DNA from 4 places in the Metabacillus schmidteae genome. Region 3 is predicted to be linked to each of the others. Evidence: riboswitches for the same ligand, from Rfam matches in the RefSeq annotation. Region 3 holds a riboswitch; each other region holds the start of a gene.
The links. A riboswitch is a leader RNA that binds a small molecule or an ion and turns the genes downstream of it on or off. The one in region 3 is predicted to bind thiamine pyrophosphate.
Positions count from the first base shown of each region.

Region 1: linked by a shared signal. The riboswitch ahead of HWV59_RS06025 (thiamine phosphate synthase) and the one ahead of thiT (energy-coupled thiamine transporter ThiT) in region 3 are both predicted to bind thiamine pyrophosphate.
Region 2: linked by a shared signal. The riboswitch ahead of thiC (phosphomethylpyrimidine synthase ThiC) and the one ahead of thiT (energy-coupled thiamine transporter ThiT) in region 3 are both predicted to bind thiamine pyrophosphate.
Region 4: linked by a shared signal. The riboswitch ahead of HWV59_RS09735 (acetylornithine deacetylase) and the one ahead of thiT (energy-coupled thiamine transporter ThiT) in region 3 are both predicted to bind thiamine pyrophosphate.

Region 1 covers NZ_CAESCH010000001.1:1,238,924-1,247,088, forward strand. The annotation lists gene mgtE (magnesium transporter) at 1-267, shown strand, start outside; gene HWV59_RS06020 (monovalent cation:proton antiporter family protein) at 455-2,302, shown strand; TPP riboswitch at 2,670-2,779, shown strand; gene HWV59_RS06025 (thiamine phosphate synthase) at 2,856-3,464, shown strand; gene thiO (glycine oxidase ThiO) at 3,461-4,579, shown strand; gene thiS (sulfur carrier protein ThiS) at 4,584-4,787, shown strand; gene HWV59_RS06040 (thiazole synthase) at 4,793-5,560, shown strand; gene HWV59_RS06045 (thiazole biosynthesis adenylyltransferase ThiF) at 5,560-6,576, shown strand; gene thiD (bifunctional hydroxymethylpyrimidine kinase/phosphomethylpyrimidine kinase) at 6,594-7,412, shown strand; gene thiE (thiamine phosphate synthase) at 7,594-8,165, shown strand, end outside.
Region 2 covers NZ_CAESCH010000001.1:2,073,914-2,082,078, reverse strand. The annotation lists gene HWV59_RS09925 (MarR family winged helix-turn-helix transcriptional regulator) at 1-379, opposite strand, end outside; gene HWV59_RS09920 (nucleotidyltransferase domain-containing protein) at 605-1,348, shown strand; gene fbpA (Fur-regulated basic protein FbpA) at 1,387-1,572, opposite strand; gene HWV59_RS09910 (hypothetical protein) at 1,743-2,024, shown strand; gene HWV59_RS09905 (MerR family transcriptional regulator) at 2,215-2,553, shown strand; gene HWV59_RS09900 (aspartyl-phosphate phosphatase Spo0E family protein) at 2,913-3,086, shown strand; gene HWV59_RS09895 (MOSC domain-containing protein) at 3,198-3,875, shown strand; TPP riboswitch at 4,066-4,181, shown strand; gene thiC (phosphomethylpyrimidine synthase ThiC) at 4,310-6,061, shown strand; gene HWV59_RS09885 (YmaF family protein) at 6,106-6,525, opposite strand; gene HWV59_RS09880 (Ger(x)C family spore germination protein) at 6,605-7,717, opposite strand; gene HWV59_RS09875 (GerAB/ArcD/ProY family transporter) at 7,714-8,165, opposite strand, start outside.
Region 3 covers NZ_CAESCH010000002.1:898,990-907,154, reverse strand. The annotation lists rRNA gene HWV59_RS25185 (23S ribosomal RNA) at 1-1,999, opposite strand, end outside; rRNA gene HWV59_RS25180 (16S ribosomal RNA) at 2,174-3,724, opposite strand; gene HWV59_RS25175 (hypothetical protein) at 4,339-4,725, opposite strand; TPP riboswitch at 4,874-4,979, shown strand; gene thiT (energy-coupled thiamine transporter ThiT) at 5,089-5,658, shown strand; gene HWV59_RS25165 (hypothetical protein) at 5,904-6,086, shown strand; gene HWV59_RS25160 (hypothetical protein) at 6,205-7,323, shown strand; gene HWV59_RS25155 (DMT family transporter) at 7,334-8,165, opposite strand, start outside.
Region 4 covers NZ_CAESCH010000001.1:2,044,817-2,052,981, forward strand. The annotation lists gene HWV59_RS09710 (ROK family transcriptional regulator) at 1-351, opposite strand, end outside; gene xylB (xylulokinase) at 557-2,056, shown strand; gene HWV59_RS09720 (VanW family protein) at 2,104-2,955, opposite strand; gene HWV59_RS09725 (hypothetical protein) at 2,992-3,837, opposite strand; gene HWV59_RS09730 (bile acid:sodium symporter family protein) at 4,071-5,039, shown strand; TPP riboswitch at 5,116-5,217, shown strand; gene HWV59_RS09735 (acetylornithine deacetylase) at 5,333-6,637, shown strand; gene tenA (thiaminase II) at 6,627-7,301, shown strand; gene HWV59_RS09745 (ABC transporter ATP-binding protein) at 7,294-8,064, shown strand; gene HWV59_RS09750 (ABC transporter permease) at 8,061-8,165, shown strand, end outside.

The DNA of each region.
Region 1 (8,165 bases), on a different contig from region 3:
ACAGGAGCAATATGTGGTATTGTTGTAGCTCTTACTGTCTTTATATGGAAGGGAACTCTTTTCCTTGGGATTTTAGTAGGTTTGTCTATTCTGGCAACACTGACTGTCGCAACTATTTCCGGAGCATTTATTCCTTTAATTATGCACAAATTAAAAGTAGATCCTGCTGTTGCATCAGGACCGTTTATTACAACGATTAATGATATTATTAGTATTTTAATTTATTTTGGAATGGCTACATTGTTTATGCAATATTTGATTAAATAACGAGCAAGCATATTATTACAATAAAAAATTAAATTTGTATATTATAGGAACTAGATTATTTTAAACAGTTTGTATTATGGAGAAAAAATGTTCAGGTTGAATGGAGCAAACTAAACATCCTCTTGCTGCATTCAACCATTACTATATTTCACTGAAGTACAAAAAACAAAAAAGAAGGAGGGATAGGATGCATGGAGCGTCTGTAACTTCATTAGTTATTGTCATACTCGCAGCATTTTTAACCCCAATTTTACTCCACCGTTTAAAGATGAATTTTATGCCTGTCGTGGTAGCTGAGATTATTGTCGGTTTATTCATTGGAAAAAGCGGTTTTGATATTGTTCATCAGGATATGTGGTTAGAAACATTATCAATGCTTGGATTCATTTTCCTCATGTTCCTAAGTGGACTTGAAATCGACTTTACAGCATTTGCAGGAGGGAAAAAGAAAGAAAAGCTTCCTTCAGGAAAAAATGCCCCTAACACGTTCTTAGTTTCAATGATTATTTTTACGGGGATATTTGCCTTATCACTACTTCTTTCGTACATATTCGTATGGATTGGTTTAATGGACAATGCTTTCCTCATGACATTGATAATCTCAACGATTTCATTAGGTGTTGTTGTGCCAACCTTAAAAGATGCTGGGATTATGAAATCCAACATCGGTCAGATTATTTTGTTGGTCGCTGTTATCGCTGATTTAGTAACGATGATTTTGCTTGCTGTTTTTGCCTCTATATATGGTGGAGGAGAAAGCAATACATGGCTATTATTAATTCTATTCGGTGCCGGTGTAGCTCTCTATTTCTTAGGAAAAACATTCATGAATCGCTCCTTTATTGAAACAATGTCCAAGGGGACAATTCAAATTGGGACACGTGCTGTATTCACATTAATCATTTTATTAGTGGCGATATCTGAGACGATTGGTGCAGAAAATATTCTTGGTGCCTTTTTAGCGGGGGTATTAGTTTCCCTTCTATCGCCAAATAAAGAAATGGTACAAAAGCTTGATTCCTTTGGTTATGGTTTTCTTATCCCAATTTTCTTCGTAATGGTTGGAGTTGATTTAGATATTTGGGAATTATTCAAAGATCCAAAAATCTTTATTCTCATTCCTTTACTTTTTATCGCCCTGTTAATTTCGAAGATTGTACCTGTTCTCTATTTGAAGAAATGGTATGATATGAAAACTACTTTAGCTTCAGGGTTTTTGCTGACATCAACATTATCTTTAGTTATTGCAGCAGCAACAATTGGGGAGAGAATGGAGATTATCACATCCCAAATGTCTGGAGCCTTGATCTTAGTTGCTGTCATTACGAGTATTGTGACACCAATATTCTTTAAAAAGCTCTTCCCTAAAACGGAAGGTGGGCCAACAAAAATTAAAGTGGCGTTTATTGGTGCAAATCAAATGACACTGCCTGTTACAAGAGAATTGAATCCTGATCTTTATGAAACAACGGTTTACCATATTCAACAAGATAAAATTGATCAAAAAATCGCTGAATCATTATTTGAAATAAAAGAAATTAACGAATTTAACGTTGATGCATTAAAAGAGCATAATGCGTTTGATGTGGATATGGTCGTTGTAGCGACTGGTGATGAACAAAAAAATGCTGCGATTGCCACGTTTGCAAAAGAAGAACAAGTTGATCGAGTTATTGCTAGTGTTGGTTCACCTGACTTAGCAAGTAAGTTAAAAGATGAAGGAATTGACATATTCTCAACACTTCTTTCAACAAATACAGTGCTGCGAGCACTAATCGAAGCACCAAGTGTCATGAGAATCCTAACAAACCAAGAAACAACTCTTCATCAAATTAATTTAAATAACCCAAAATACGATGATATCTTACTACGCAATTTCCCGTTTACAGGTGATATCATCTTCGTAAGAATCTTTAGAGGAAAAGACTCAATCGTTCCACACGGTGACACAGACCTCAAACTAGGCGACCGCCTCATCGTGACAGGATCAAGAGAATATGTGAACGAGCTAAAACAGGAGTTAGAGTTGTTCTAGAATATGTAGGTTATTAGGTTATTGGAAAATAGATATTTAAAAATAAACGATTGTTTATGGGGATACATTTTCGTGAAGATTTATTCTTTTGAATACTATTTTAAAGTCGATAGTGGAATGGAGCGGAAGACACTCGACTCCTGCGGGAAGTGAGGAAAGGCTGAGACCCCACAGGCGAAGCCGAGGAGGGCTCAGCTTCCTCCCCGCGGAAAGCGAGTGTCTGCAGCGCAATGAAACGATCTGATCTTACTTCTAACTTAATAATAAATATCTAAGTATGCGAAAACATCTATTAGAAATAAAATAATTTCTTGAAAGTTTTCACACATTTGGTATGATAATACTAAATAACAAATGAATATTGGCAAATAACCGCTAGGGGAGCCCTATACAATGGGCTGAGATTAAAGTGATTCTTTAAGACCCTTATAACCTGATCTGGTTCATACCAGCGTAGGGAAGTGGATTACAGCATAATACATATATGTATGTAAAACCACTTTTCTATCGAAAAGTGGTTTTTTTATTTGCTATAAAGAACAAGGTGATTGTAATGGAATTTCATGTCATAACAGACGGAAAGCAAACCATCGCTGAACTGATAAAGCGATTGTCTATTATTCACAATGAAGTAGACTATATCCATATACGTGAAAAAACAAAATCAGCTTCAGACATAATGTTGCTTGTATCTGAATTAGTGGCAAAAGGTGTACAAAAGGAAAAGCTCGTCATAAATGATCGAATGGATGTTGCTATATTACAAAACATACCTAATCTCCATTTACCAAGCCATAGTTTTTCGATTCAGGAAGTAAAAAAATACAGGCCCGCATTTAGAATCGGACGATCTATTCATTCATTAGAAGAAGCGATTCAATGTGAAAAAGAGGGCGCAGATTATCTATTATATGGACATATTTTCGAGACAACGTGTAAGGTTGACCTTTTACCAAGAGGTGTTGAGCAGTTAAAGATAATCTGTGAAAACGTCAAGGTCCCGGTTATAGCAATAGGGGGAATTACTCCAGTGACAATTGATCAGCTAAAAGGAACAAATGTTTATGGAGTAGCGGTTATGTCTTATATCATGCAGAACAAAGACCCAAAGCAGGCGTTAATAAAATTAAAAGAAAAGAGTAATAGAGGAGAGATACAATGAGCAAACACTATGATGTAGGAATTGTTGGTGGCGGAATCATTGGTCAATCGATTGCCTACCAATTAGCAAAAGAAGGTGTCTCTGTCCTTGTATTGGAACGTGATAAAGGAGGATCTGGCGCGACAAGTGCGGCAGCGGGAATGCTTGGGGCTAATTCTGAACTCGAACAGAATGATGCGTTTTTCCAATTTGCAAAGGAAAGTCAACGACAATACCATCATTTACAAGACGAACTTTTAGATTTATCACAGATTCATATTCAACTAGTTGATAAAGGCATGTATAAAGTTGCTAAAACGTTAGAAGAAGTAATGTCATTAAAACAAGCCGTTCATCACCATGAGTCACTTGAATGGCACACAAAAGAAACAGTTTTAATAAATGAACCTTATGTATCAAATGAAATTGAAGGAGCACTACATATTCCAGAGGATGGGCATGTTTCACCAATCCATGTTTGTAAGGCATTTACAAAATCAGCTAGTTTACTAGGTGCAACATTTATCGAGAATGCTCCTGTTCATTCCATCCAAAAAACATCAGTAAATGATTATGTTCTTTGCACACCACAAGGAGATTTTACTTGTAATAAAGTGGTCGTAGCGAATGGTGTTTGGAGCGGCTATTTCTTTAAACAGTTGGGATTACCAAATGGTATGAAACCAGTAAAAGGTGAATGCTTGGCAGTGAAAAGTAATACACTGCATTTGGAAAAGACGATTTTTTATGATCATTGCTATATTGTTCCTAAAGGTGATGGAAGGTTTGTTATTGGTGCAACAATGGTGGAGGATGATTGGAGTACAACACCTTCTTTAGGTGGGATTCAAGCTTTAATTGAGAAGATCACCCCGTTAATGCCAAGTATATCTTCAGCACAGCTAGTAAGTACCTGGGCTGGATTAAGACCACAGTCAGAAGATGGAAAACCATATATTGGCCTGCATCCTGAAGATGATAACATCCTGTTCGCAACAGGACATTACCGAAATGGGATTCTGCTTGCCCCTCAAACAGGGACAATGATTAGAGACTTTATTTTAAAGAGAAAGATAGATGAAAATTATGTCAGGGCTTTCTCCATAACAAGAAATTTAACACAATCTGTGAGGTGATATGATGAGTATAAAACTAAATGGAGAATTCGTTAATTTAAAGGAAGATGTTAAGACAGTTCAGCAGTTATTAGCTTTTTACGAGTTAGAAAATCGTTTAGTCATCGTGGAACATAATCGCGAAATTATCTTAAAAGATCAATATGATTCAACAACCATTCAGCATGGTGATGAAATTGAATTAGTTCATTTTGTAGGAGGAGGATGATTGTTATGTTAAAAATTGCAGATAAAGTATTTCAATCAAGATTATTATTAGGGACAGGAAAATATCCATCATTCGATATCCAAAAGGAGGCAGTCGCTCAGTCAGAAGCAGAGATTTTAACATTTGCCGTTCGTCGAATGAATATTTTTGAAGAATCACAGCCTAATTTTCTGGAGCAGTTAGATGTATCAAAATATACACTATTACCAAATACGGCAGGAGCAAAAACAGCTGAGGAAGCTGTGAGAATTGCGAAGCTTGCAAAAGCATCAGGACTATGTGACATGATTAAAGTAGAAGTGATCGGTTGTGACCGTTCATTACTTCCCGATCCTGTTGAGACATTAAAGGCTAGTGAAATGCTGCTTGAGGAAGGATTTATTGTTTTACCTTATACGTCAGATGATGTTGTGCTGGCAAGAAGATTAGAAGAATTAGGTGTTCATGCTATTATGCCTGGTGCTTCACCAATAGGTTCTGGTCAGGGATTATTAAATCCTCTTAATCTATCATTTATTATTGAGCAATCAAAGGTTCCTGTTATCATTGATGCCGGAATTGGCTCTCCTGCAGATGCTGCATTGGCAATGGAACTCGGTGCAGATGGAGTCCTTTTAAATACAGCTGTTTCTGCTGCAAAAGATCCTGTGAAAATGGCTGTTGCAATGAAGCTGGCTATTGAAGCTGGCAGATTAGGGTATGAAGCTGGTAGAATAGCTAAAAAAGACTATGCTATCGCAAGTAGTCCAACAGAAGGAATGATTACGACTTAATGGAACGCTATTCTAGACAAATATTATTCTCTCCGATCGGAGAAAAAGGTCAGGAGCAAATACGAAAGAAACATATTTTAGTTGTTGGTGCAGGTGCATTAGGTACTGCAAACGCGGAGATGATAGCTCGGGCCGGGATTGGCAAACTAACAATTGTTGATCGTGATTATGTAGAATGGAGCAATTTGCAGCGTCAACAGCTTTATATAGAGGATGATGCACAGAAACGCATTCCTAAAGCTGTTGCGGCAAAGCTTCATCTTAAAAAAATAAATTCAGAAGTGGAAGTACATTCATTTGTTGAGGATGTAACATCTGCCAATATTGAAGAATTTGCTGAGCATGTGGATTTAATCATAGATGCCACTGATAATTTTGAAACAAGATTATTGATTAATGACGTTGCATTAAAACATGAAATTCCATGGATTTATGGTGGTGTTGTTGGAAGTTATGGTTTATCTTTTACGATTATTCCACATGAAACACCTTGTTTGCACTGTTTATTAAAACATATTCCATTTGATGGGATGACATGTGATACTGTCGGAGTTATTTCTCCAATTGTCAGCATGGTTGCTTCCCACCAAACAACAGAAGCGTTAAAGCTTCTTGTGGGAGATGAAGAAAATAGACGTGGAAAGCTTGTATCCTTTGATTTATGGAAAAACCAATATTCGTCAATCAACATGGATCGTTTAAAAAATAATGCGTGCCCGACATGCGGAACAAATCCGGTATATCCTTACCTTACAGCTGAAATGGAAACAAAGGCTGCGGTTCTTTGTGGAAGAGATACTGTGCAAATTAGACCAAGTGAAACAAAGCAATTTTCATTTGAACAAGTTGGTCAACGTGTGAAGCCTCTTGCAGATGCATTTTTAGAAAATCCATTCTTAATGTCATTTACATTTGGTGAGCATAGAATCGTCTTGTTTAAAGATGGCCGCGCCTTAATTCATGGTACAAAGGATATAGCTGAAGCGAAGAAGATTTACCACCGCTATGTTGGATAGTAGGGAGAGGTAGAAACATGACAGTGTCTCGAGCGCTTACAATTGCCGGATCTGATTCTGGAGGAGGAGCAGGAATTCAGGCAGATCTAAAAACCTTTCAGGAGCTTGGTGTATTTGGTATGTCAGCGATTACGGCTGTGACAGCCCAAAATACATTAGGAGTTCAAGGTGTATATCCGCTCAGCTTAGATGCGTTAAAAGCCCAGATTGATTCTGTTGCTATTGATTTGGAGCCGGGCGCTTTAAAAACAGGAATGCTTTTTAATGCAGATATGATTCAGTTAGTTTCAGAGCGCATTCAGTATTATGGTTGGAAGAATGTTGTGGTCGATCCGGTTATGATCGCAAAAGGTGGACAGTCACTTTTGGAAAAGGAAGCGGTTAGTGCTCTGTTGACAGCTTTAGTACCTTTGGCAAAAGTGATTACACCGAATATCCCTGAAGCAGAAGTTCTAACAGGAATGAGCATTCAAACACTTGAGCATAAAAAAGAAGCTGCTAAAAAGCTTTTCGATCTTGGCGCTAAATTTGTCATGATCAAGGGTGGCCATGATTTTACAGGAGAAGTCGTGATTGATCTTTTATATGATGGAACCAGCTTTGAATCATTTGAAGGTATACGAAGAGAGACACGGCATACTCATGGGACCGGATGTACATTTGCAGCAGCGATTACAGCGGAATTAAGCAAAGGAAAAACGGTGCCCCAAGCAGTAGAAACTGCCAAGAAATTTATACAGGCAGCAATCGATGACCAACTGGGAATTGGTGGAGGTCATGGTCCGACAAACCATTGGGCATATCGAAAAAACAATCTTATATTTAGTTCAAAATAAAAATAGGACTGACTCCTAAATTAGGCGAGGCAATCTAAGTATAGTTGCCAGTGTATGTGAGGGGTCAGTTTTTTTATACGCTAAGAATGATTAACTGTATTAAAGGAATAAAGTATAAGAAAAGACATCGACTTCCGCCATTCTTGGCGGTAAGTCGTGTTTTTCTAATAGGAGTGACATAATCGTGAATGTGTCTAAATCATTAAAACTATATTTTGTCATGGGATCGGCAAATTGTCGTATGTTTGATCCGGAAAAGACACTGGCTGAAGCAATTAAAGGAGGAATTACATTATTTCAATTTAGGGAAAAAGGAAATAAGGCTTTAAAAGGAAATGACTGTTTGTATTTAGGACAAAAATTAAGACACCTATGTGAGAAGAATAAGATTCCGTTTATTGTCAATGATGATATTGAGATGGCCCTTGAACTTCATGCAGACGGGGTACATATTGGCCAAGACGATGGTGATCCATATTTAACAAGGAAACAAATTGGCCAGAATATGTGGCTGGGAATATCTACACATTCTGTAGAAGAAGCACAACAGGCAGTTAAAGACGGAGCAGACTATATTGGTGTAGGGCCGATGTTTCCCACCAACACTAAAAAGGATGCACATCAAGTGGTGGGCCCAGATTTAATTAAAAAAATTAGAAGTTCAGGCTTGGATCATATTCCAATTGTCGGGATAGGGGGAATTACCCTTGATCGTGCAAAACTTGTTTATCAGGCAGGAGCAAATGGTGTTGC
Region 2 (8,165 bases), on a different contig from region 3:
AGCCAGAGAATGCACGTGCCATTCGAATTGCATGAATTGGATAGATTTCATCTAAATATGTTTGACCTTTCTCTGTTAACTTTGCATAAATTGAACGTTTATCCTTTGGATCCTGTTCTCGATAGATATAGCCATTTTTTTCAAGCTTATCAATCACATACGTAACATTTCCACTAACTAGCAGAAGCCTTGAACCAATTTGCTGAAGCTTTTGCGGACCTTTCGTGAACAACAATTCCAATACTGCAAATTCTGTTGGATTGAATCCATGCTCCTTACTATCACGGATAGAATGCTCGGATACGCTTTTGAAAGCCCTTGCAAAAACTCGAAACAAATCCAATGCATTCTGTAATTCTTCTTCAGTAAATGATCTCATCCCATCGCCCTCTTGTTAAAAATTAGCAAAGATAAAAGTGTTAGAAAAAACTTTACTTGTCACAGAGTTCTACTGATAAAGCCACATCTATACTATCCTTTATTAACTATAATAGGATAAAATAGCACTCCCTATATATTTTACTATTATTTAACGTAAATTTGAAGGTTTTTCATAAGAAAAGTATATAATTATAATAATAGCACACATAAATGGGGTATCTTTATGAACAATGTAATCAAAAATATTTTAAATGACTTAGAAAAACAAGAGCAAATACAAATTTTATTTGCTTGTGAATCCGGAAGCCGTGCTTGGACCTTACATGAAAAAGATAGTGACTTTGATATAAGATTTATTTATAAGCATGAACAAGATTGGTATTTGCAATTATATGAAGAACGTGATGTTTTAGAAAGAAATAGCTTAGAAACCTATGAAGTTGTTGGGTGGGATATTAAGAAGGCTTTACGTTTACTGAATAAGTCAAATCCTACTCTTCTTGAATGGTTATCTTCCCCTATCACTTACCGAAATGATGTTATGTTTACCGAAGAATTAAAGCAATTTGCCCAACATACTTTCTCACCGTATTCAGTTCTTCACCATTATCTCAGCATGGCTAAAAAAAATTATAAACGTCTTAAACAAGTTAACAATAGTACTGCTAAAATGTATCTTGCTGTCTTAAAGCCTTTGCAAATTTGCAAATGGATTATTGAAAAAGATTCATTTCCAGCCATTGGCTTACATGTTTTCCATAATGGTAACAAAGGATCCATTATGGAAAAGGAATTTCAAGAAGTAATTCTACATAAACAAGCTGGACTATATTTTAGTTCTCACATTCTCCTCGAATATATAGAAACCAGCTTACGAACTTTAGAAGGCCTTGTGAAAGAAAGTCGAAAAAACAATTTTGATCACACTAAGAATTTAACTGATTTCTTTAGAAAGGTCATCAGTTAAGAAAGGACTCCAAAATATGGATGGAGTCTTTTTCTTTTTCATCCTGTTGAAGAGCTCTTTTTCTTTACCTTTGGTATGTTGTGATAAAAATAGTTATATTCATTTTTCAATTCTGTTAGTGTCATTTTATTCATTACCTGGCTATTGTAAACACCAATTGCCAGTAGCTTTTGTGAGTAGTAATTTCTTTGCTCTTCAAGTGCAGTTTGTAACATTTTGCTCATAGCACTCATCTCCATTTATTTTTTTACACTATTAAATTTACCTCAAAATTGTTATGTGGCGATTAAGACAATGTTAAGATTTTTTATTGAGATATTAAGATTGTATAAATTTGGTTAAATTTTCAAAAATTTGTCGACAATAGTTTCAATAACCTATGGAGTTGAAACGAATGAAGATAAAGGTAATTGCTATAAAACAAGATCTTTCTTACACAAAAGTTTTTTATCTCAATTTAGCTGAACCAAAAAACCAGCAATTATATATGGCTATATTCGAAAAAGGTTTTTTAGCTTCATTAACTATTTACAACACACTTACAAATCACTTTGAAGAAGTTACTTCCTTATTCCCGGAATCCTTTTTACAAAAACTTTCAGAGAATATTTACATTCAAATAAATACAAAGTCTTATAGACCTGAAGAAGGTTCTCATCTAAAATCCTTCCTTTAATGAGATCATTAATTCTCGAAGATTTTCTTAATTGTACCCACTCTTTGCTTCTGTTACATTTCAGCTGTAAAAAAACCTCACAACTACTTACACGGAATATATTTTTATGTTAGAATTTCTTACATAACAGAAGCCATCTTTGCCATAACAGGATATACTCTAAGTAAGAATTGTTTAAGGGGTGGAGATATTGAATCATCCAGACCGCTCTTATAAGGATAAAAAGGTGATTTCAATAGGTACAGTCAGCGAACTAACCGGATTAACATTAAGGCAAATTCGTTATTATGAAGAAAGAAAACTAATTGCACCGTATCGAAATGATCGTGGTACGCGAAAATATTCGTTTTCCGATATTGAAACATTGATGGACATTGCTGACAAACGAGAGGACGGTGTACAAACAACAGAGATTTTAAAAGAAATGCGTTTAAAGGAACGTAAGCGGGAAAGTGAAGCAGATGTAAGAAAAAAAATGCTGCAAGGTCAGATAAACGCACAATTCAGATATGGACGTGGAGGACATTGATGAAATTTGGAAAGTTCCCTTTACCACCTAGTTCTCATGGAGAAATCCCTATTTTTTCTTGTTCTATCATCCGTAGATTTCTTTTTATTTCAGAGAGTTGATAAAAGCTACAGCAAAAGAGCCTAAAATGCTGTAGCTTTTTAATGTGCTTCCCCCCTTTAACCAGGACATTTATCACTTTTCTTCAATTAAAAAATCCACAAAGCCTCCCTGCTATTGATTCACTTTATATAATATTTCGACTTTTTTTTTTGAAAATAGGAAAAAAAACACAGTATTCTATTTACTTTCTTTTAAAATATCAGATAATAAAAATACTAGGATCAATTTACCTAGATGTATACTGTGAGGTGTTCATTGTGAAAACATTAGATACCGTAATAGAGGAATATCGTAACAAGATGTTTTTAATTGCCAAAGAAGATGGCCTAAATTCACATCGAACATTAATAGCAAGTCAACACTTAGATGAATTACTGAATATAAAAATGGCTGAGAGCAAAGCTATAAGTAAACCGAAAGAAAATCATTAGAATATTATAAGTAAAATGTATAAATACATCAATGGGAAACCTTGATGTATTTTTCATCGAATCATCTATATAAAAAGGCAGAAACTTTTTCTCCAATTCGTCTTAAGGGAAGTGAATTCTTTGAATCATGAAATTGTTTGGTTAAGTAAAGGAACACCCTCTACTCTTACCTATAAGGGAAAGGAATATAAATCAGGTATAGCTAAAAATCAAGTATCTGAGCTAAATGTCACGTTGAATGGAATTATTGGTGATGATGTTGAAAATCATGAATTCCATGGAGGATCGGAACGTGTAATTTGTGTATATGCTTATGAACATTATGGATTTTGGGGACAACTCTATCAACACATTCTCCCTAAAGCTGCTTTCGGTGAAAATTTAACTCTAAAAGGTATGACCGAATCTGATGTAAATATTGGAGATATTTATCAAATTGGTGAGGCAATTGTTCAGGTTTCACAAGGTAGGTTTCCATGCTCAACAATTAATAAATACACAAACATACCTACCCTTTTAAATAAAATTATTGAACACGGCTACACTGGATATTTTTTTCGAGTGTTAGAAGAAGGTACGATTTATTCTAATTCCTCTATTAAATTACTTGAAAAACATCCAAAAGGATTATCCATAAGCACCATCCATCATACCTTCTTTCATGATAAAGAAAATATTAGACAGATTGAAGCCATTTTATCATTAGATACTCTTTCTAAAGAATGGAAAAATAGATTGAATAAACTACATAATTCTATTACAAAAAATTCCGATAAAAGTTTAAGGTGAAATTTCACCCTAGCAATTTCTTCCTATTTTATTATTACTATCTAACTAGTTCCTATTAAGAAAACGAGGACTTCTACTCATTCAAGAGTGGAGGTCCTCGTTTTTCACGAATATTCAGATAGTAAAAAAGATTCTGTTGACTTACATCTTCAGTGTGATATGATTATTCTTGGAATTTAATTAAATTTCCATTATCTACTAGGGGAGTCCATTAGCTTGGACTGAGAGAAGAACGCGCTCGAAGTTCTTTGACCCTTCGAACCTGATCTGGATGATACCAGCGTAGGGAAGTAGGAATAGTTTATAAAAGGGTCTTCGCACACGCCCCTTTATTTTATTTTTCCTACATCTACCTAACGGGTTCTGTATATCAGAGCCCGTTTTTTATTTCCTTCCGTTGTGATCACATAACTAATATTCTAGGAGGAGATTAGATGAAGATTAATGTTAAACAACCATTCTCTGGCAGCAAAAAAATTTATGTACAAGGTAGTAAACCTGACATTCAAGTACCAATGAGGGAAATCTCACAGGATAAAACGAAAAGTACTTTTGATGAAAAAGAAAATCAACCTATACGTGTTTATGATACAAGCGGGCCTTATACAGATCAAAATGCTGATATTAATATTTCTAAGGGCCTTCGCAAAATAAGAGATAACTGGATTAAGAGCCGACAAGATGTTGAACATTATGCAGGTCGAAAAAGCAAACCTGAAGATAATGGCTATAAAACTCTATTTCCATCTTCGACTGATATATTCCCGTCAGAGTCTACTACACCACTTGTAGCTAAAAAAGGAAAAAGAGTTACTCAGCTACACTATGCAAGACAAGGAATAATTACACCAGAAATGGAATTTATCGCGATTCGTGAGAAAATGGATCCTGAATTTGTTCGGGATGAAGTTGCTTGTGGGCGCGCAATAATTCCGGCAAATATTAATCATCCTGAAAGTGAACCAATGATTATAGGTAAAAATTTTCATGTGAAAATCAATGCAAATATTGGAAATTCTGCCGTTACCTCTTCTATCGAGAATGAAGTTGAAAAAATGACATGGGCAATCCGCTGGGGTGCCGATACGATCATGGATTTATCAACTGGAAAAAACATTCACACAACAAGAGAATGGATCATTCGTAATTCACCTGTTCCAGTTGGGACTGTACCAATTTATCAGGCATTAGAAAAGGTGAATGGAATTGCTGAAGATTTAACATGGGAAGTATATCGTGACACGCTTATTGAACAAGCTGAACAAGGTGTCGATTATTTCACTATTCATGCGGGCGTTCTTCTCAGGTATATTCCGTTAACCGTTAATCGGACAACCGGAATCGTGTCACGAGGGGGTTCCATTCTTGCCCAATGGTGTTTAGCTCATCATAAAGAAAATTTCTTATATACTCACTTTCATGAAATATGTGAGATTTTAGCAGCATACGATATTGCCGTTTCATTAGGCGACGGTTTACGCCCCGGCTCTATTGCTGATGCGAATGATGAAGCACAGTTTGCAGAACTTGAAACATTAGGAGAACTAACGAAAATAGCCTGGGAATATGATGTTCAAGTTATGATTGAAGGACCAGGACACGTTCCAATGCATCTAATTAAAGAAAATGTTGAAAAACAGCAGGATATCTGCCATGAAGCCCCCTTTTATACTTTAGGACCTTTGACAACCGATATCGCTCCTGGCTATGACCATATAACCTCTGCAATTGGAGCAGCCATGATCGGTTGGTTCGGCACAGCCATGTTATGCTATGTGACACCAAAGGAACATCTTGGGCTACCAAATAAAGATGATGTTCGTGAAGGAGTCATCGCTTATAAAATTGCTGCACATGCTGCTGATTTAGCAAAGGGACATCCAAATGCCCAATACCGAGATGATGCCCTATCCAAGGCACGATTTGAGTTTAGGTGGAAAGACCAATTCAATCTCTCTCTAGATCCAGAAAGAGCAATGGAATATCATGATGAAACATTGCCGGCTGAAGGGGCAAAAACAGCCCACTTTTGTTCAATGTGTGGACCAAAGTTTTGCTCAATGAGAATTTCTCATGATATTAAGGAAAATGTCAATAATCAAGGAATTTTTGAAGAATTACGTCAAAAAGGGATGAATGAGAAAGCAAAAGAATTTACTGCACTGGGTTCTCGGATTTACAAATAATACTTCAGGGATTTATCTACCATGATAAATCCCTCTTTTTTTCTTCATTTACAGAATATCAAGGAATGATTAAGAAACGGATCCTCTCCAACTATACCATGTGTTCTTCCAGAAAACGTGTGATCATGCTTTGGACGCTCACCATCCCCATACATCACACCCCCAAACTGTGACAAAACAGCCTCATCATAGTTATAATAAGTACGGGTTTCAAACAAATGATAGTGACCACCATTTTCTAATGGAATAGCAGGACCAGTTTCTCCATAGAAGCGGTGATAATGTTTGTTAGCAGTCATTGTCACACCTCTAATAAAATGCTGATGACGATCAAGGCTATTTCCATTTACTGTTAAAGTGAAGCCCTTAATTAGATGGTAATGATCTTTTGATTCAGATGTTTTTGCGGCAAAAAAATGTGCATGATGGGGCTTTACCATGCCTACATGAATCAACTTTTTCATCTCCTCCTTGCCTCTTATTTCTTCATATGAAAAAGTGAAGAGATAAGAAAGTTGTCCATTCCTATCTTATATTATATATCTATTCTGGATATCCATCCTGATCCTTAATAATGCCAACATTTTTCATTTCCACTTGAGTTGTCACCTTAAAATTAACTGATTTATAGATGGAATTCCATTCATTTATTTTTGTTGATTCATTACCTGTATGTAATCCACGGTATCTAAGTCCAAATCCAACTGGATCAACGTTTTCCTTTTGAAATAATTTCAACAAATTTTTTATGTGATCCGAAACTTCAAGTTCGATGTCCTTTTCATATTCCCTTTTCTTCTCATCCTGCAATACATCAAAAGCCTCTTCAACTACTCCACTGATTTTTATATTCATTAAGATGTTGACTTTAGTGTTCTTTTCCTCAATTCGATAGGTTGTTCGAACTTTATCTGTCGAAAAAACAAAATATGGTGCATTATTTTCTCCTTCAACTTTAACCTCCGTTTTTGAGGAGTTATTTTTGATAATATTAAAATATTTTGTTTGCTCATCATCTAGTGTGAGAGCATGCTTTAAGCTAGAAAATACTGCTAACTGATTTGTTGAATAATCCTGGTCGTCTGCTTCAATAATTGGTAATATAGGATCAATTCCTCTTTCAGACTTGAGAGACATTAATTTATATAAATAAACAGAACTGATATACGGTGTTTCTGTTCCCGCGTTGCCAAAAGTTAAAAATAACGAATTGGAAGGCAGTCTTTCACCCATAGGCTTTGCTTCAAGTATCTTTAATGCGCTTGGACGACCAATTGCTGTCCATGCAATTGCCTGTATATCTCTTCTCCTGCTAAACCAATCTACTATATTTGTTATATCTTCTTTTACTAGCTCATCTCCAAAAATAATCATTTTGGCATGTCCAAAGTCCAGCTCCTTATCTACCTTTGCTTTTATTATCCGAACAGCTTCAGATATCGTTTGCGCTGATTCAGTGAGAATCTCTGATTCATTGCTTCCTGTCTTTATATCGCTACTTGGAACTGCTAATTTTAAGGAAATATCATACATATCATTCCGACCCTTGTCTACACCTATTGAAACAACAAAATATCTCTTGTCAATGTCTTTGTAGCCACAACTTGATAAAAAGAACATAGAACATAACAGGAACAAAAATATACATCTTTTCATTTTTCCAGCTTGTCCCTTCTTTTTAAAATTACTTTTAGCACAACAATACCTATTAATTGGGCGGGTAATAAAATAATCATCCACACCTTCGCTACACTACCAATAATCTCAACATCAAGCAGGTTTAAACTCACCATTCCTAATAAAGAAAAAATGCCTAAAATTATTATTGGCGTTATTTCTTTGTCCTTTCTCTTTATGATAGGAAGAATAGCTTCTAATTGTTTCATCCCTACATGCCAATGCATCGTTACGCTTGCAATCGATACATTGATGTATAATGCTAAGAACAGAAAACTAACACGTTCAATAAAACCAAGTTCAATCCTTAAACCTTCAGTTGTTGCAATCCACGGAAATGTGTAAGACCCTACACCATCAAACCCGTGTACACCGATTGGGATAAAAAAGGTTGTTATTAAGGTGAAAAAACCAAGAAGACCTATAA
Region 3 (8,165 bases):
TCGTGCGGGTCGGAACTTACCCGACAAGGAATTTCGCTACCTTAGGACCGTTATAGTTACGGCCGCCGTTTACTGGGGCTTCGGTTCAAAGCTTCGCTTGCGCTAACCTCTCCCCTTAACCTTCCAGCACCGGGCAGGCGTCAGCCCCTATACTTCGCCTTGCGGCTTCGCAGAGACCTGTGTTTTTGCTAAACAGTCGCCTGGGCCTATTCACTGCGGCTTTTCCGGGCTATTCACCCTAAAAAGCACCCCTTCTCCCGAAGTTACGGGGTCATTTTGCCGAGTTCCTTAACGAGAGTTCTCTCGCTCACCTTAGGATTCTCTCCTCGCCTACCTGTGTCGGTTTGCGGTACGGGCACCTCTCACCTCGCTAGAGGCTTTTCTTGGCAGTGTGGAATCAGGAACTTCGGTACTATAGTTCCCTCGCCATCACAGCTCAGCTTATGTGACAACGGGATTTGCCTCGTTGTCAGCCTAACTGCTTGGACGCGCTAATCCAACAGCGCGCTTACCCTATCCTTCTGCGTCCCCCCATTGCTCAAATGGTGAGGAGGTGGTACAGGAATTTCAACCTGTTGGCCATCGCCTACGCCTTTCGGCCTCGGCTTAGGTCCCGACTAACCCTGAGCGGACGAGCCTTCCTCAGGAAACCTTAGGCATTCGGTGGAGGGGATTCTCACCCCTCTTTCGCTACTCATACCGGCATTCTCACTTCTAAGCGCTCCACGAGTCCTTCCGGTCTCGCTTCACAGCCCTTAGAACGCTCTCCTACCATTGTTCGTAAGAACAATCCACAGCTTCGGTGATACGTTTAGCCCCGGTACATTTTCGGCGCAGAGTCACTCGACCAGTGAGCTATTACGCACTCTTTAAATGGTGGCTGCTTCTAAGCCAACATCCTGGTTGTCTAAGCAACTCCACATCCTTTTCCACTTAACGTATACTTTGGGACCTTAGCTGGTGGTCTGGGCTGTTTCCCTCTTGACTACGGATCTTATCACTCGCAGTCTGACTCCTGAACATAAGTCTTTGGCATTCGGAGTTTGACTGAATTCGGTAACCCGATGGGGGCCCCTAGTCCAATCAGTGCTCTACCTCCAAGACTCTCATTTCAAGGCTAGCCCTAAAGCTATTTCGGAGAGAACCAGCTATCTCCAAGTTCGATTGGAATTTCTCCGCTACCCACACCTCATCCCCGCACTTTTCAACGTGCGTGGGTTCGGGCCTCCATTCAGTGTTACCTGAACTTCACCCTGGACATGGGTAGATCACCTGGTTTCGGGTCTACGACCACGTACTCTTTCGCCCTATTCAGACTCGCTTTCGCTGCGGCTCCGTCTTATCAACTTAACCTTGCACGGGATCGTAACTCGCCGGTTCATTCTACAAAAGGCACGCCATTACCCATTAACGGGCTTTGACTACTTGTAGGCACACGGTTTCAGGATCTCTTTCACTCCCCTTCCGGGGTGCTTTTCACCTTTCCCTCACGGTACTGGTTCACTATCGGTCACTAGGGAGTATTTAGCCTTGGGAGATGGTCCTCCCTGCTTCCGACGGGATTTCACGTGTCCCGCCGTACTCAGGATCCACTCTGGAGGGAACGAAGTTTCAACTACAGGGTTGTTACCTTCTTTGACGGGCCTTTCCAGACCTCTTCATTTACTCCGTTCCTTTGTAACTCCGTATAGAGTGTCCTACAACCCCAAGAGGCAAGCCTCTTGGTTTGGGCTAATTCCGTTTCGCTCGCCGCTACTCAGGAAATCGCGTTTGCTTTCTCTTCCTCCGGGTACTTAGATGTTTCAGTTCCCCGGGTCTGCCTTTATTACCCTATGTATTCAGGTAAAAATACTACTCCATTACGAGCAGTGGGTTTCCCCATTCGGAAATCTCCGGATCAAAGCTTACTTACAGCTCCCCGAAGCATATCGGTGTTAGTACCGTCCTTCATCGGCTCCTAGTGCCAAGGCATCCACCGTGCGCCCTTACTAACTTAACCTTCGACATCGAAGATGTCATTTACTTCATTAATAAGAGAATCACTAAACTAAGCGTTTAAACTCAGTGAATTACTTGAATTGTTTTCGTTATCTAGTTTTCAAGGAACATATATTGAAAGATCTAATGATCTCTCAAAACTAAACAAAATACCAAGCGTACCTCATATCCTTAGAAAGGAGGTGATCCAGCCGCACCTTCCGATACGGCTACCTTGTTACGACTTCACCCCAATCATCTGTCCCACCTTAGGCGGCTGGCTCCTTACGGTTACCCCACCGACTTCGGGTGTTACAAACTCTCGTGGTGTGACGGGCGGTGTGTACAAGGCCCGGGAACGTATTCACCGCGGCATGCTGATCCGCGATTACTAGCGATTCCGGCTTCATGCAGGCGAGTTGCAGCCTGCAATCCGAACTGAGAATGGTTTTATGGGATTGGCTTGACTTCGCAGTCTTGCAGCCCTTTGTACCATCCATTGTAGCACGTGTGTAGCCCAGGTCATAAGGGGCATGATGATTTGACGTCATCCCCACCTTCCTCCGGTTTGTCACCGGCAGTCACCTTAGAGTGCCCAACTGAATGCTGGCAACTAAGATCAAGGGTTGCGCTCGTTGCGGGACTTAACCCAACATCTCACGACACGAGCTGACGACAACCATGCACCACCTGTCACTTCGTCCCCCGAAGGGGAACCTTCTATCTCTAGAAGTAGCGAAGGATGTCAAGACCTGGTAAGGTTCTTCGCGTTGCTTCGAATTAAACCACATGCTCCACCGCTTGTGCGGGCCCCCGTCAATTCCTTTGAGTTTCAGTCTTGCGACCGTACTCCCCAGGCGGAGTGCTTAATGCGTTTGCTGCAGCACTAAAGGGCGGAAACCCTCTAACACTTAGCACTCATCGTTTACGGCGTGGACTACCAGGGTATCTAATCCTGTTCGCTCCCCACGCTTTCGCGCCTCAGCGTCAGTTACAGACCAGAGAGTCGCCTTCGCCACTGGTGTTCCTCCACATCTCTACGCATTTCACCGCTACACGTGGAATTCCACTCTCCTCTTCTGCACTCAAGTTTCCCAGTTTCCAATGACCCTCCACGGTTGAGCCGTGGGCTTTCACATCAGACTTAAGAAACCGCCTGCGCGCGCTTTACGCCCAATAATTCCGGACAACGCTTGCCACCTACGTATTACCGCGGCTGCTGGCACGTAGTTAGCCGTGGCTTTCTGGTTAGGTACCGTCAAGGTACCAGCAGTTACTCTGGTACTTGTTCTTCCCTAACAACAGAACTTTACGACCCGAAGGCCTTCATCGTTCACGCGGCGTTGCTCCGTCAGACTTTCGTCCATTGCGGAAGATTCCCTACTGCTGCCTCCCGTAGGAGTCTGGGCCGTGTCTCAGTCCCAGTGTGGCCGATCACCCTCTCAGGTCGGCTACGCATCGTTGCCTTGGTGAGCCGTTACCTCACCAACTAGCTAATGCGCCGCGGGTCCATCTGTAAGTGACAGCTAGACGCCGTCTTTCAATTTCGAACCATGCGGTTCGAAATGTTATCCGGTATTAGCTCCGGTTTCCCGGAGTTATCCCAATCTTACAGGCAGGTTACCCACGTGTTACTCACCCGTCCGCCGCTAATCGTTGGGAGCAAGCTCCCTCAGATTCGCTCGACTTGCATGTATTAGGCACGCCGCCAGCGTTCGTCCTGAGCCAGGATCAAACTCTCCGATAAAGTGTTTGATGTAGCTCATAATAAAATTTTGTACTATATAGTACGTTTTTTGTTAATCGAAATTAACGTTGGCACGCTTGGTTTTGTTTAGTTTTCAAAGATCATTTGGTTTGTCGTTCTCATCAGAAGCGACTTTATCAATATAACATTTCACAAACAGCTTGTCAATATTTATTTTTCATCGTTGTTTCTTACTGTTTGTATTTTTGCTCATCACTACCGCAGCAGCGACGTTTAATAATATATCATGATATTTTTATGTTCGCAAGCACTTTTTTGAATTATTTTTTGTTTTTTGTGAAGAGCGTTAATAAATATAGCTTTTACAACAAAAAAGGACTAAAGAATAATCTCCAGTCCCTCACATATCTCTTAAAACCTTTTCTTCATTAGAAAAGTATCCGTAATTATACTGCTGTTCTATAAAGGATAGCTCTTTATATTCCTCCAAGGCATTTTCATCAAGTAAAATTTTTTTCAATACAGAAAAAGATCTGATTTCTGGAGGCAGTTCTTCTTTGTTATCCGATTCATAAAATAATGCCGGAGCTAACTTAATATGTTCTTCACAATAATTTTTCCACTTTTGTATTAAAGACTTATTTTCTGAAACCTCATATATATATTAATTTCTGATATGCTCGATGAAGAGTATAAGTACTTTTTGAGCGATGAATTACCTCATTAAGTATTTTTTCAGTTAATACATATTCTTTGGAATCAAATGCCCAAGCAGCATTTCCCATTAGAAAACGACAATCATCTCTCTTTGTTTGAGCATGACTATCCGGGTGATCTATATCTTCTCCATTAAATCGTCCACTAAATGACCACTTCACACAATTACGTATAAATGATCTTTCATGAATCTCTAAGTTATGCCAGAAGTCTTCTAGTTGTAATTGTTGAATAATACCTCCATATTGTTTTTCTTTCCTTGAAACATTCAATTGCTTTCTAATAGAAGGTTGTTTAAAACTAAGTATTTTTTTTAGACTCATACATTCACCCCATGGACAATTCTGGTGAATTATATGTACCAGCCTATTAATTCATTACGAAAAATAATGCAGGTTCTCTCAAATTCTTCTTTCTTTTAGTTGTTGATTAATGAATGATGGTGTATAGTTATGACTAAAATATAATACCTTAAACCACAGGGGGAGCCTTTTAGCTGAGATTGAATGACTTTGATCATTCTAACCCTTTGAACCTGTTAGTTAATACTAGTGTAGGGATGTGGATGATCATTTATAAAAAGTAATGTTTGGGACTACTATGATCATTCCATTCATTGCTTTTTTAGTTTATACGCAGATATGAAAGGTTCCCTTTGGTTTAATAAAAAAAGCGAGGGAATTAGATTGCAAGGAAATCAGCGTTTAGTTTTTTTAATTGAAGTCGCCATGCTAGGTGCATTGGCATTTTTATTGGATTTATTATCTGGGGTAATCGGCAAATTGCCGCAAGGTGGATCCATTTCACTTGGAATGATTCCAGTATTTATTATGGCATATCGCTGGGGATTAAAAGGCGGATTACTTACCGGACTCATTTTAGGTTTATTACAAGCTATTTTTAATCCTTATATTGTTCACCCTGTTCAAGGGTTTCTTGATTATTATTTAGCTTTTACATTAGTAGGAGCAAGTGGGGTATTTTTTAAAGCGGTACAAAATGCATTAACAAATAATAATAGAAAAGCAGCCATATTATTTATTACATTAGGCACAATTTTAGGAGGCATACTTAGAGCAGTTGCACACATCATTGCAGGAGTTTTCTTTTTTGCTTCTTTCGCTCCGGAAGGTACGCCTGTATTAATCTACTCAATTGGATATAATGCATCCTATATGATTCCAACAATAATTGTCTCAGCTATTGTTGTTAGTTTATTGTTATTAACAGCTCCTCGATTAGTGAAAAGAAAATAGTTTATTCAACCTTGGTCATCGGCCAAGGTTTTATTTATACTATCAGGAAGTATAAAAATTTATGGACAGTAGTAAAAGAAAAACTAAGGCTTTCTCCATTAGGACTTGGCGATTAGCCAAGTTCTTCTAATATCTTCTATCTAGCTTTTCAGTTCTCCCTACCTTTTTTAAAAAGTTATCATATTCATTTGTTTTCTAGCATGTATTAATAGAAAGACTAGATTGTAAAAAACGGAGGACAGATGATGACTATATCTTTTGCTATTATTCTACTAACTTTATTACTATCATTATTTCATTTTGCTTATGGATATAAAGAAGCGATTCGAATAAGCAATGAAGAGGGGCCTGTTCATGGGTTATCCTTAATTGTCAGCTTTCCTTTAGGTTTTGTTTTTGCATATCTATGTTCAATTTTCTACTTATAATCTTAATCAAAAAGAGGAGGTCACCTTATGTGGTCTCTCTTTTTTGCATTTGAACACGGCATTTTTTCAGGACATTGTTCATAAGTATAAAAAAAGATCACCTATGTAGGAGGTCACATTGAAAACACAATTCCTGTTTTTAAAGAATGCCATACATTATTTGCTTATTTTTTGCGTGCTCTTTGTTATTTCTGTATGTGTTCATTTATTTTTTAACATAAAAATATCCACCGTTTACAGTATCATCATGGCACTGGTTTCATTTTTGTTTTTTTGTTTTTGTCTTTATCTTCTTCTTAATCCTAAGAGGAATATCACACTTCTTAGCAGGAAAAGTGGGATTCTTTCATTTATTTTACTAACCATTTGCACGTCTTTTTTATCGATTTACTTTTTATCCATCAATCATATGATTGCAACAGAGCTTGGAGAAAACCTGACAATTGAAGAAAAATACCAATTGTATATAATTCCGTTTCAGAAAAAAACAGTAACCATAGCTGACTATAAAGAGATGAAGAAAAATAAATTAACGACCACCTATGGTCATGTAGAGGTTTACTATGAATCACAAGAAGTCGGGTTACTCCCGATCATTGAGGAATCCATTGATAAAGCGGATGAACTTACAACCGTGATGTTCGGGGAGGTAAAAGATAATCAAATCGATTTAATTCTTCATTCTTCTACAGAAGAATTATATGAAAAAACTTCACTAATTGAAACAATGGGATATTTTGATGATCCAAATAACATAATAGGCATAGCGATTACAGACTTATCAAACATCCTACTTGCCGAAATGCCTGAATCCTTTTATTTTCAAAGTACACTTTTACATGAATATACACATTATCGCTTGCAGGCATTTATTAAACAACAAGGGCTTTATGTATATAGAATTCCTTTATGGTTTCATGAAGGTATTGCGGAATACATAGGGATGCACAATGTAGCCCATAGATATTATCCTTTTCGAGAAGTAGAATTTAAAAAACTTGATAGCCACCAGGATTGGGAGAAGTATCGTTTAGAAGATTATGATGTTTATTTACAAAGTTATTATGGCATTAAGTATCTTGTTGATCAATTTGGAGAATCGATGATTAAAACGATTATTATTGAAACAGCTAAAGAAAATGATTTCGATAAGGGGTTTTCGAATGCAACCGGAATGACAATTGAAGAGTTACAGGAAGTGTATGTTAAAGATGCAAAACAGACATATACAAAATAAAGCCCCCAACTTAAGAATTGGTAGGCTTTATTTCTTTTTGTAATACGTTTAATAGCTTTCTCTCAAATACATAGAAAATGATGCCAAGCAAAATGACCGTACCGCCGATCATTTGCGAAAGAATCATTTTTTCTCCCAATAGGTAATAAGCGAGAATAATGGATCCAACCGGTTCAAAGAGAATCATAATTGAAATTGTATTCGTACTTACCCACTTTAATGACCAATTAAATAGCGAATGACCAAGCAACGTCGGAATGATGGCTAATAACAGAAAATAAATCCAGTCCTCCTGCGGGTATGGTGCTAGTGGATATTGCAACAAAAGGCAATACCCTAATAAGGTAATGGAGCTTATCCCATACACAATAAATGTGTACAATGTTAAAGAATGCCGCTTTCGAATTCCTTGCCCAAATAAAAGATATGCTGTAATCATCGCACATGCGGCTAATGCTAATAAATCACCTAGTAATGCTATACCGCTAACTTTAAAATCTCCCCAGCTAATAATCACACTTCCGGTTATTGCTATCAATCCGCTGATAATCGCCACGATTGACACTTTTTCTTTAAAAAACAGAAAAGTACCGATAAAGGCAAACAAAGGCTGGAGTGTCACCAAAACAACAGAGCTTGCAACAGATGTGTAATTTAACGATTCAAACCATAAGATAAAGTGAAAAGCTAAAAATACTCCTGCTATCGTTGAATAGGTCCAATCCTTTTTTGATAGATTTTTCATTTCAGAGAAATGTTTCAGAAAGAAAATCGGGGCAATTAGCACTGTTGAAAAAAAGAGCCTATAGAAAGCAATGACAGGAGCTGGAGCAGTTGCTAAC
Region 4 (8,165 bases), on a different contig from region 3:
ATCAGTGTTGTTCACTTTTACATGATCTTCAAGTACAATGTTTCCCTTTAGGTCTGTTGCGACACCAAGAATATAATTTACACCTAGATCAATACCAATTGAATATCCACACGTTGCATGATAGTGAAGAAGAACAGGTCTGCGTCCACCACTTGATTCTCCTGGACCGGATTCATACACTAACTCTTTTTCTAACAGCTCATTTACCAGGGAGGAGACGGTCGCCTTATTTAAACCGGATTGCTGAGCAATATCTGCTCTTGAAATGGGTTCTTGGTGTGTGATGGTTTGAAAGACAAGGGCTGTATTATTTTTCTTTACAACTTGCTGATTCCACGTAATCGACTTCAAATGCTTCACCTATTTTCAATAATAATTTGATTTCTATTATAGTACAAACTTAGTTTAATGGATAGACAAACTTGTTCTGTAATGGTAAAATTCAGGTAGACTTTGAGGTGGTAACTACTGAGTATTTATAAAACTTGAATTGTAAGGGTTTACTTATGAGGAGTATACCATTTAAAAAAAGATATATTTGAATGGGGGAGAAAAGATGAAATATGTAATTGGGATCGATTTAGGAACAAGCGCAGTTAAAGTGATATTAATGGATCAACAAGGAACAATTGCCCAAGAAGTATCAAAATCTTATCCATTGATTCATGAAAAGTCAGGATACAGTGAACAGGATCCTGAAACTTGGGTTGAAAAAACGAAGGAAGGTCTTACAGAGCTTGTTCAAAAATTCCAAGGAAACATAAAGGATATTGAAGGAATAAGTTTTTCAGGGCAAATGCATGGACTTGTTCTATTAGATAAGGATAAACAAGTATTAAGAAATGCAATTCTTTGGAATGATGTAAGAACAACTAACCAGTGTAAACAAATTTATGATGTAGTTGGTACAGAGCGCTTACTAGACATTACAAAAAATCCGGCGTTAGAAGGCTTTACACTACCAAAAATATTATGGGTTAAAGAGCATGAACCTCAAATATTTGAAAAAGCAGTTGTATTTATGCTTCCAAAGGATTATCTTCGATATCGAATGACAGGAAACATACATAGCGAATATTCAGATGCCGCAGGAACGTTATTGTTAAATGTTGGAGAAAAAACATGGAGTAAAGAGATCTGTGATTTATTCGAATTAAATATCAATTTCTGTCCTCCATTAGTTGAATCTCATGAATTCGTTGGTCAGGTTACAGAAGAATTAGCTCATGAAACTGGCTTATCAATTGACACAAAAGTGTTCGCCGGTGGAGCCGATAATGCATGTGGTGCAATTGGTTCCGGTATCTTATCCGAAGGTAATACCCTTTGTAGTGTAGGTACTTCAGGTGTTGTTCTTTCCTATGAAGAACGTAATGATCGTGATTTTTCAGGGAAGGTACATTATTTCAATCACGGAAAAGAAGATGCCTTCTATACGATGGGAGTAACGCTTGCAGCTGGTTATAGTTTAAGTTGGTTTAAGGATGTATTCGCTGAAAATGAACCATTTGAGGTTTTGTTAGATGGAATTGAAGCTATACCACCTGGATCCAATGGTCTGCTGTTTACACCATACCTAGTAGGTGAAAGAACACCACATGCAGATCCTGCAATTCGTGCAAGCTTTATTGGCATGGAAGGTTCTCATACGAAAAAGGATTTTGCTCGAGCTGTTATTGAAGGCATCACATTTTCTCTTAACGAGTCAATTGAGATCTTTCGTGAAAGCGGAAAAGAAATTGCTCGTGTCATTTCAATAGGTGGCGGAGCTAAAAATGATACTTGGTTACAAATTCAAGCTGATGTTTTTAACGCAAAAATCATTAAGTTAAAAAGTGAGCAAGGACCAGGTATTGGGGCAGCCATTCTAGCTGCATATGGCGCAGGCTGGGCTGATTCATTAAAAGGTATTGCGGATACCTTTATTCAGCCTGAAAAAACATTTGATCCGATTCCGGAAAATGTTGAAAAATATAAGCAGTTATTTAATCTTTATAAGGACGTTTACAACCAAACAAAATCATTAAATGAGGGTTTAAGAGACTTTAGAAAATAACATATTAGGATCAGATCCTTTTTTCAAAAGGGGTCTGATCCATTAGTTTAACTTTCATTAATTTGTAAAGTATCTGATGAAAAAATATTGACGACAAGCTGTCCTCCAATTACTTTTGAACGAATAAGCAAAGGTTGGTTATGTACATTTTTAAATGTGAAATCAGGTCCATACCAACTTACGGTTGCGTCTCGTTTTGGAGGTACATAAGGAACTTTTCGACTATGTGAGTAACGCTCTAAAATTTTGACACCTGCTTTATCAACGGCATTGAAAAGAGTCGATGATACTTGACAAATCCCTCCGCCAATTCCTTCAGACAATTCTCCTCTTACGATAACTGGAGCAGGTAAATAACCTTTCTCTATTGTTCTTTTTCCAACAACAGAATTAAATGAGAAAATTTCTCCAGGAAAGATTACATGATTATTTATTGCCTCTGAAGCTAATTTAATATTTTGGGTCCTTTCTGTATTACGGCTATTAAAAAAAGTGACATATTGACCTACCATTTTGTCCTTAATCGAGGAAAGAAGTTCACTATCTACTTTTGGATAAAGTGTTTCTGTCGGTATTTCAATTGTTGCAGGACCTTGTGAAAAGTAACGGGAATAAAATATCTCCTTCCACAAATCACGATCTAATTTTAATCCCGTTTCTTCACTAATTAATCTACCGTGTTGATCTAATGAAGCGTTGACTGGTCCTTTATATACTTTTGATTCTAAAACATTCGTTAATTCATTAAATTTGGTTTCATCAATAAAATCATACTGAAATGGTGAAAGAGCAACTTCAGAGCGATGTAGTGATTTTAATTCCTTCCCTTCATATGTGATCGATAGATTATCTGACGTTTCAACAGGCTGTGTGATCAGCATGAAAAGTGCTAGAAACACGAACAAATGAAAAGCACCTCCTATTTCTTCAACGATTTATGGATTCGGTAATTTTTTTAAAAAAGGATCCACCATAACCTTCCATGATGAAAACGGAGATGTTCTCACTAAGGTAAAGGTATGTTTCACTTTTACTGGTCCAATAGTTTTTAGATAAAGTTTCGTTTCAACAGGTATCTTCTTCGTAAGGATAATCGAATCATCTTGAATTGGTTCTTTTATTGACCATTGCATACCTTCGATCTGATCAAAAAATGAAAATGACCGATTTAAATTATTGTTGCTGGATACAATCACTTTTTTACTCAAATATTTATCACTGTTTTTAACAGTTAAGAGAAAAACCTCCAAGGATTGTTTTGCCGATAGGGTTGATACATATTCATCAAACTTTCCTGCTGCTTTTAAGATCATAATGTGATGTGATAAATCCTTTTTACCTGAACGATGTGTTCTGCTCTCCGAAAAATGGATACAAAAATGGCCGGGAAATCCATTTTGGATGGCTCCTGCTCCATGTGGCATTCCATGCATTGATGCAGGGATAAGTCGGTCTTTGACCTGAATTAGAACAGCGCGTCTACGCCAGCTCCAATCGCCGTTATAGATGGCTTTCATCATTAGTGTATCTTTTTTGGTTAAAGGTTGTACATCAGCGTGACCGCTTCCGGCTCTTCTTTGAACATCAAATTTCTTTCCAGTTTCAACGTCAATAACAGTGAAATTAGATTTACGTGGAATCACGTTTTGTACCTCTTCCCATGAGGGGAGTTCTGGTTCAAAACTAATCGGATGAACAGAGGGATTATTCACTGTTGTTCCATATGTATGTTTATAGGTTAGAGATAAGAGAAATAAACAAATGATTATGGTTTTCTTCAATTTCTTCAACTCCATTGCTCTTCGTTCGGTACGATTATTTTGCGTAAAATTCCGTAAATCATAGCATAGAGGATAAGGAAATATAAGGTATTAATTGAATGGGGAATTTTTAAATTAATAGGACATAATAATCTGAAAACACAAAAACCTTCTACTTTCTGGTACAATTGCATATACATAGATTTTAGTTTTTCATTTATCAAGATATTTTTCCAGATTAGGAGAATGCTTTTATGTTATATAAATTGAATCGTCAGCTTGAAAAGTGGATGCCTGTCATTACACCAATTAGTGTGTTAACAGGTGTGTTGCTTGCAGATAAGCTGTTACCCTTAACATTTCTCATTCCATGGTTATTTGCATTTATGACATTAACAGGTAGTCTAGGGTCAAGTTTTTCATCTCTTAAAGGTGTTATAAAAAAACCACTGCCTTTATTTGTGATCATTTTGCTGCTTCATCTGGTCATGCCTTTATTTGCATGGACAGTTGGACATACCTTTTATCCAAACGATCACTTAACGATTACCGGATTTGTCTTGGCATCTGTCATACCAACAGGTATTACAAGCTTTATGTGGGTAACGATTTATAAAGGGAATATTGCACTTGCGTTATCCATCATCTTATTTGACACGATGCTGTCACCATTTTTAGTGCCATTTACGTTATCTTTTTTTGTGGGTCAGAATGTACAAATTAATGTAATGGATATTATGTCCGGATTATTATTTATGGTTGTTATTCCTTCACTTATAGGTATGATGACAAATCATCTGACGAACGATAAAAGTATAAAGGTAGGAAAAACGTTAGCACCGTTTTCAAAGCTTGCTCTTGCCTCAGTCATTATGATTAACGGAGCAGTTATCTCCCCATACATCAAAGAATTTGATGTAAAACTATTGATGATCGGGTTAACTGTCTTTTTTCTTGCCTGCATAGGTTACTGTATTGCATGGGGATTAGGGATGGTGCTAAAAAGAGACAGAGAAACTCAAGTTGTGATGTTATTTACAGGTGGTATGCGTAATATTAGTGCAGGTGCTGTTATTGCTGTTCAATATTTTCCACCTGCTGTTGCAGTGCCAGTTGTATTAGGAATGTTATTTCAACAAATATTAGCATCATTATTTGGTTTTTTATTCAACATATTCGATCATAAACACTCAGTAAAAGATCAAATTTCAGCAACACAATAACAATAAAACATTGCCAAAGAAAAAAGTTTATGGTAAAAATAGAAATAATGAGAATTCAATTAATTTAATATTCAATTATCACCACTAGGGGAGCTGTTAAAGCTGAGAGAGGCGTTTGCCTTGACCCTTATTACCTGATCTAGATAATACTAGCGGAGGGAAGAGGTGTTTGAGTACATATTTGGTCAGTTTGTAGCATTAGTTGCTATAATTTTAATGCCATTATTTATGCCATTCAAACCACTTCTCTTGTAGAAGTGGTTTTTTTATTTGGAAAAAGGAGGAGAGTACGCTTGGCAAAAACGATCACTCAATTAGTTGAAAGTGTTCTTGATAGGAAAGAAGAGTTGGTTTCTTTAGTTCAAAAGCTAATTGAATTTAGAACACCTGCACCACCGGCTAGAAACACAGAGGAAGCACAGTTGTTTATTGCGGATTTTTTAAAGGATAAGGGGTTTTCTATTGATGTGTGGGATGTATATCCAAATGATCCAAACGTTGTTGGTGTTAAGAAGGGAACTAACGGAACCTCTTATAAAAGCTTGATTATTAACGGACATATTGATGTAGCTGAGGTGCATGAAGATGAACAATGGGCAACAGATCCTTTTACCCCTTTTGTAAAAGATGGAGTAATTATTGGCCGTGGAGCTGCAGACATGAAAGGTGGCTTGGCTGGTGCATTGTTTGCTATTCAGTTATTGCAAGAGGAAGGAATTGAGCTACCAGGTGATCTTATATTTCAATCAGTGATTGGAGAAGAAGTAGGAGAAGCAGGGACTTTAGAATGCTGCAATAGAGGATATAAAGCTGATTTTGCTGTTGTAGTAGATACAAGTGATTTACATATTCAAGGTCAAGGTGGTGTCATTACTGGCTGGATTACAGTGAAAAGCGCACAAACTTATCATGATGCAACAAGGCGACAAATGATCCATGCTGGAGGGAACCTTTTTGCAGCAAGTGCAATCGAAAAAATGACCAAAATTATTCAAGGACTGCAGGAACTTGAACGTCATTGGGCTGTAACAAAAAGCTACCCGGGATTTTTACCTGGAACAAATACGATAAACCCGGCAGTTATTGAAGGTGGCCGACATGCTGCATTTATCGCGGATGAGTGCCGATTATGGATTACGGTTCACTACTATCCGAACGAATCATATGAAGAGATTGTTAAGGAGATTGAAGAGCACATTATTCATGTAGCAAAGTCTGATCCTTGGCTCCGTGAACATCCGCCTATCTTTGAATGGGGTGGTAAATCAATGATTGTTGATAGAGGAGAAATTTTTCCTTCATTAGAAGTAGATCCTGCCCATCCTGCTGTACAGATATTAGCTGCTACCCATAAATCAATACTACAAAAGCCGCCAATTTTAGATGTATCTCCCTCTGTAACAGATGGAGGATGGTTGGCTGATGCTGGAATTCCAACAGTTATCTATGGACCAGGAAAACTGCAACATGCTCATTCTGTAAATGAACAATTGTCAATCGATGAATTAGTTGAGTTCACCAAATCGATCTTAATGTTTATCTATGAATGGAGTCATACAGGAAATGAAGTAAAGGGGGAGATACTAAATGAAATTTAGTCAAAGACTTTATGAAAAAGTTAAGCCTATTTGGGAACAAAATCACGCACATCCGTTTGTACAGGGGATGGGAGATGGAACACTTGCAAAAGAAAAGTTTCGATTTTATATGGTTCAAGATTATCTGTACTTAATTGAATATGCAAAGGTATTTGCTTTAGGTGCTGTAAAAGCAACGGATCTGAATACAATGGGGCGATTTGCAGCATTGCTTAATTCGACATTAAATGAAGAGATGGAGCTTCACCGGCAATATGCCAAAAGATTTGACATTACCACTCAAGAATTAGAGGATGCGAAGCCTTCTCCGACAACACTTGCCTATACACACTATATGTTACATGTTAGTCAAAATGGAACGCTGGCTGAGTTAGTTGCCGCTCTCTTACCCTGCATGTGGAGCTACTGGGAGATAGGTAAAGAGTTATCAAAAAAGGAAGGAGCGTGTCAGCATGAATTTTACGGTGAATGGATTACAATGTATGCTTCAAATGAATTCGGTCAGCTTGCTTCTTGGTGTATTGATTTAATGAATGACCTTGCTAAAGGGAAATCAGAAGCAGAGTTAAGTCAATTAGAAGAGATCTTTCTTAATACAACTCGATTTGAATATATGTTCTGGGATATGGCTTACCATGAAATGATGTGGCCGGTACATGACTAATACAATTTTAAAATTCAATAATATTAGCTTTCAATATGAAAAGAATGTCAGTCAAAAACCGATTCTAAAAAAACTCAATTTGAATGTATATGAGGGAGAATTTATCAGTTTTCTTGGGCCAAGCGGATCTGGAAAAAGCACATTATTTAAATTAATTACAGGACTGGAACAACCTAGTGAAGGTGAAATATTTTTGCGAGATCAGCTTGTCATCAATAGGTTAGGTCATGTGGGTTATATGCCTCAACAAGACTTACTATTGCCTTGGCGCACAATTGTTGAAAACGCATCTCTACCACTTGAAATCAAAGGGATGAAAAAAAGTGAAGCATATAAAAAAGTCATCATGCTTTTAGAAGAGTTTGGCCTTAAAGGAGTGGAAAACTGTTTTCCAAGTGATTTATCAGGTGGCATGAGGCAACGTGTTTCTTTTTTAAGAACAATTTTAAGTGGATCCAACATTCTTTTACTTGACGAGCCGTTTAGTGCATTGGATGCGATAACAAAATTATCATTACAAGAATGGTTATTAGCTCAGTGGCAAAAGAGAAAGGAAACCATTCTATTTATTACTCATGATGTGAATGAGGCATTATTTTTATCAGATCGCATTTATGTGTTTACTGAAGCACCTACAACAGAGCTGAAAGAAATGAAGGTTCCATTGCAACGACCTAGAAATGTAAAAGACTTAAATCACCCTGATATTCTCCAACTAAAAGATGAACTATTAGATGTGTTGCGATCGAGGCAGAATCTATGAAATTAGTACATAAATATGGACCTTCATGCAGTTTTATTTTATTTCTCCTACTTGTTTGGGAAGTAGGTGCAAGAATACTTGATATGGGCTTTATCCTTCCC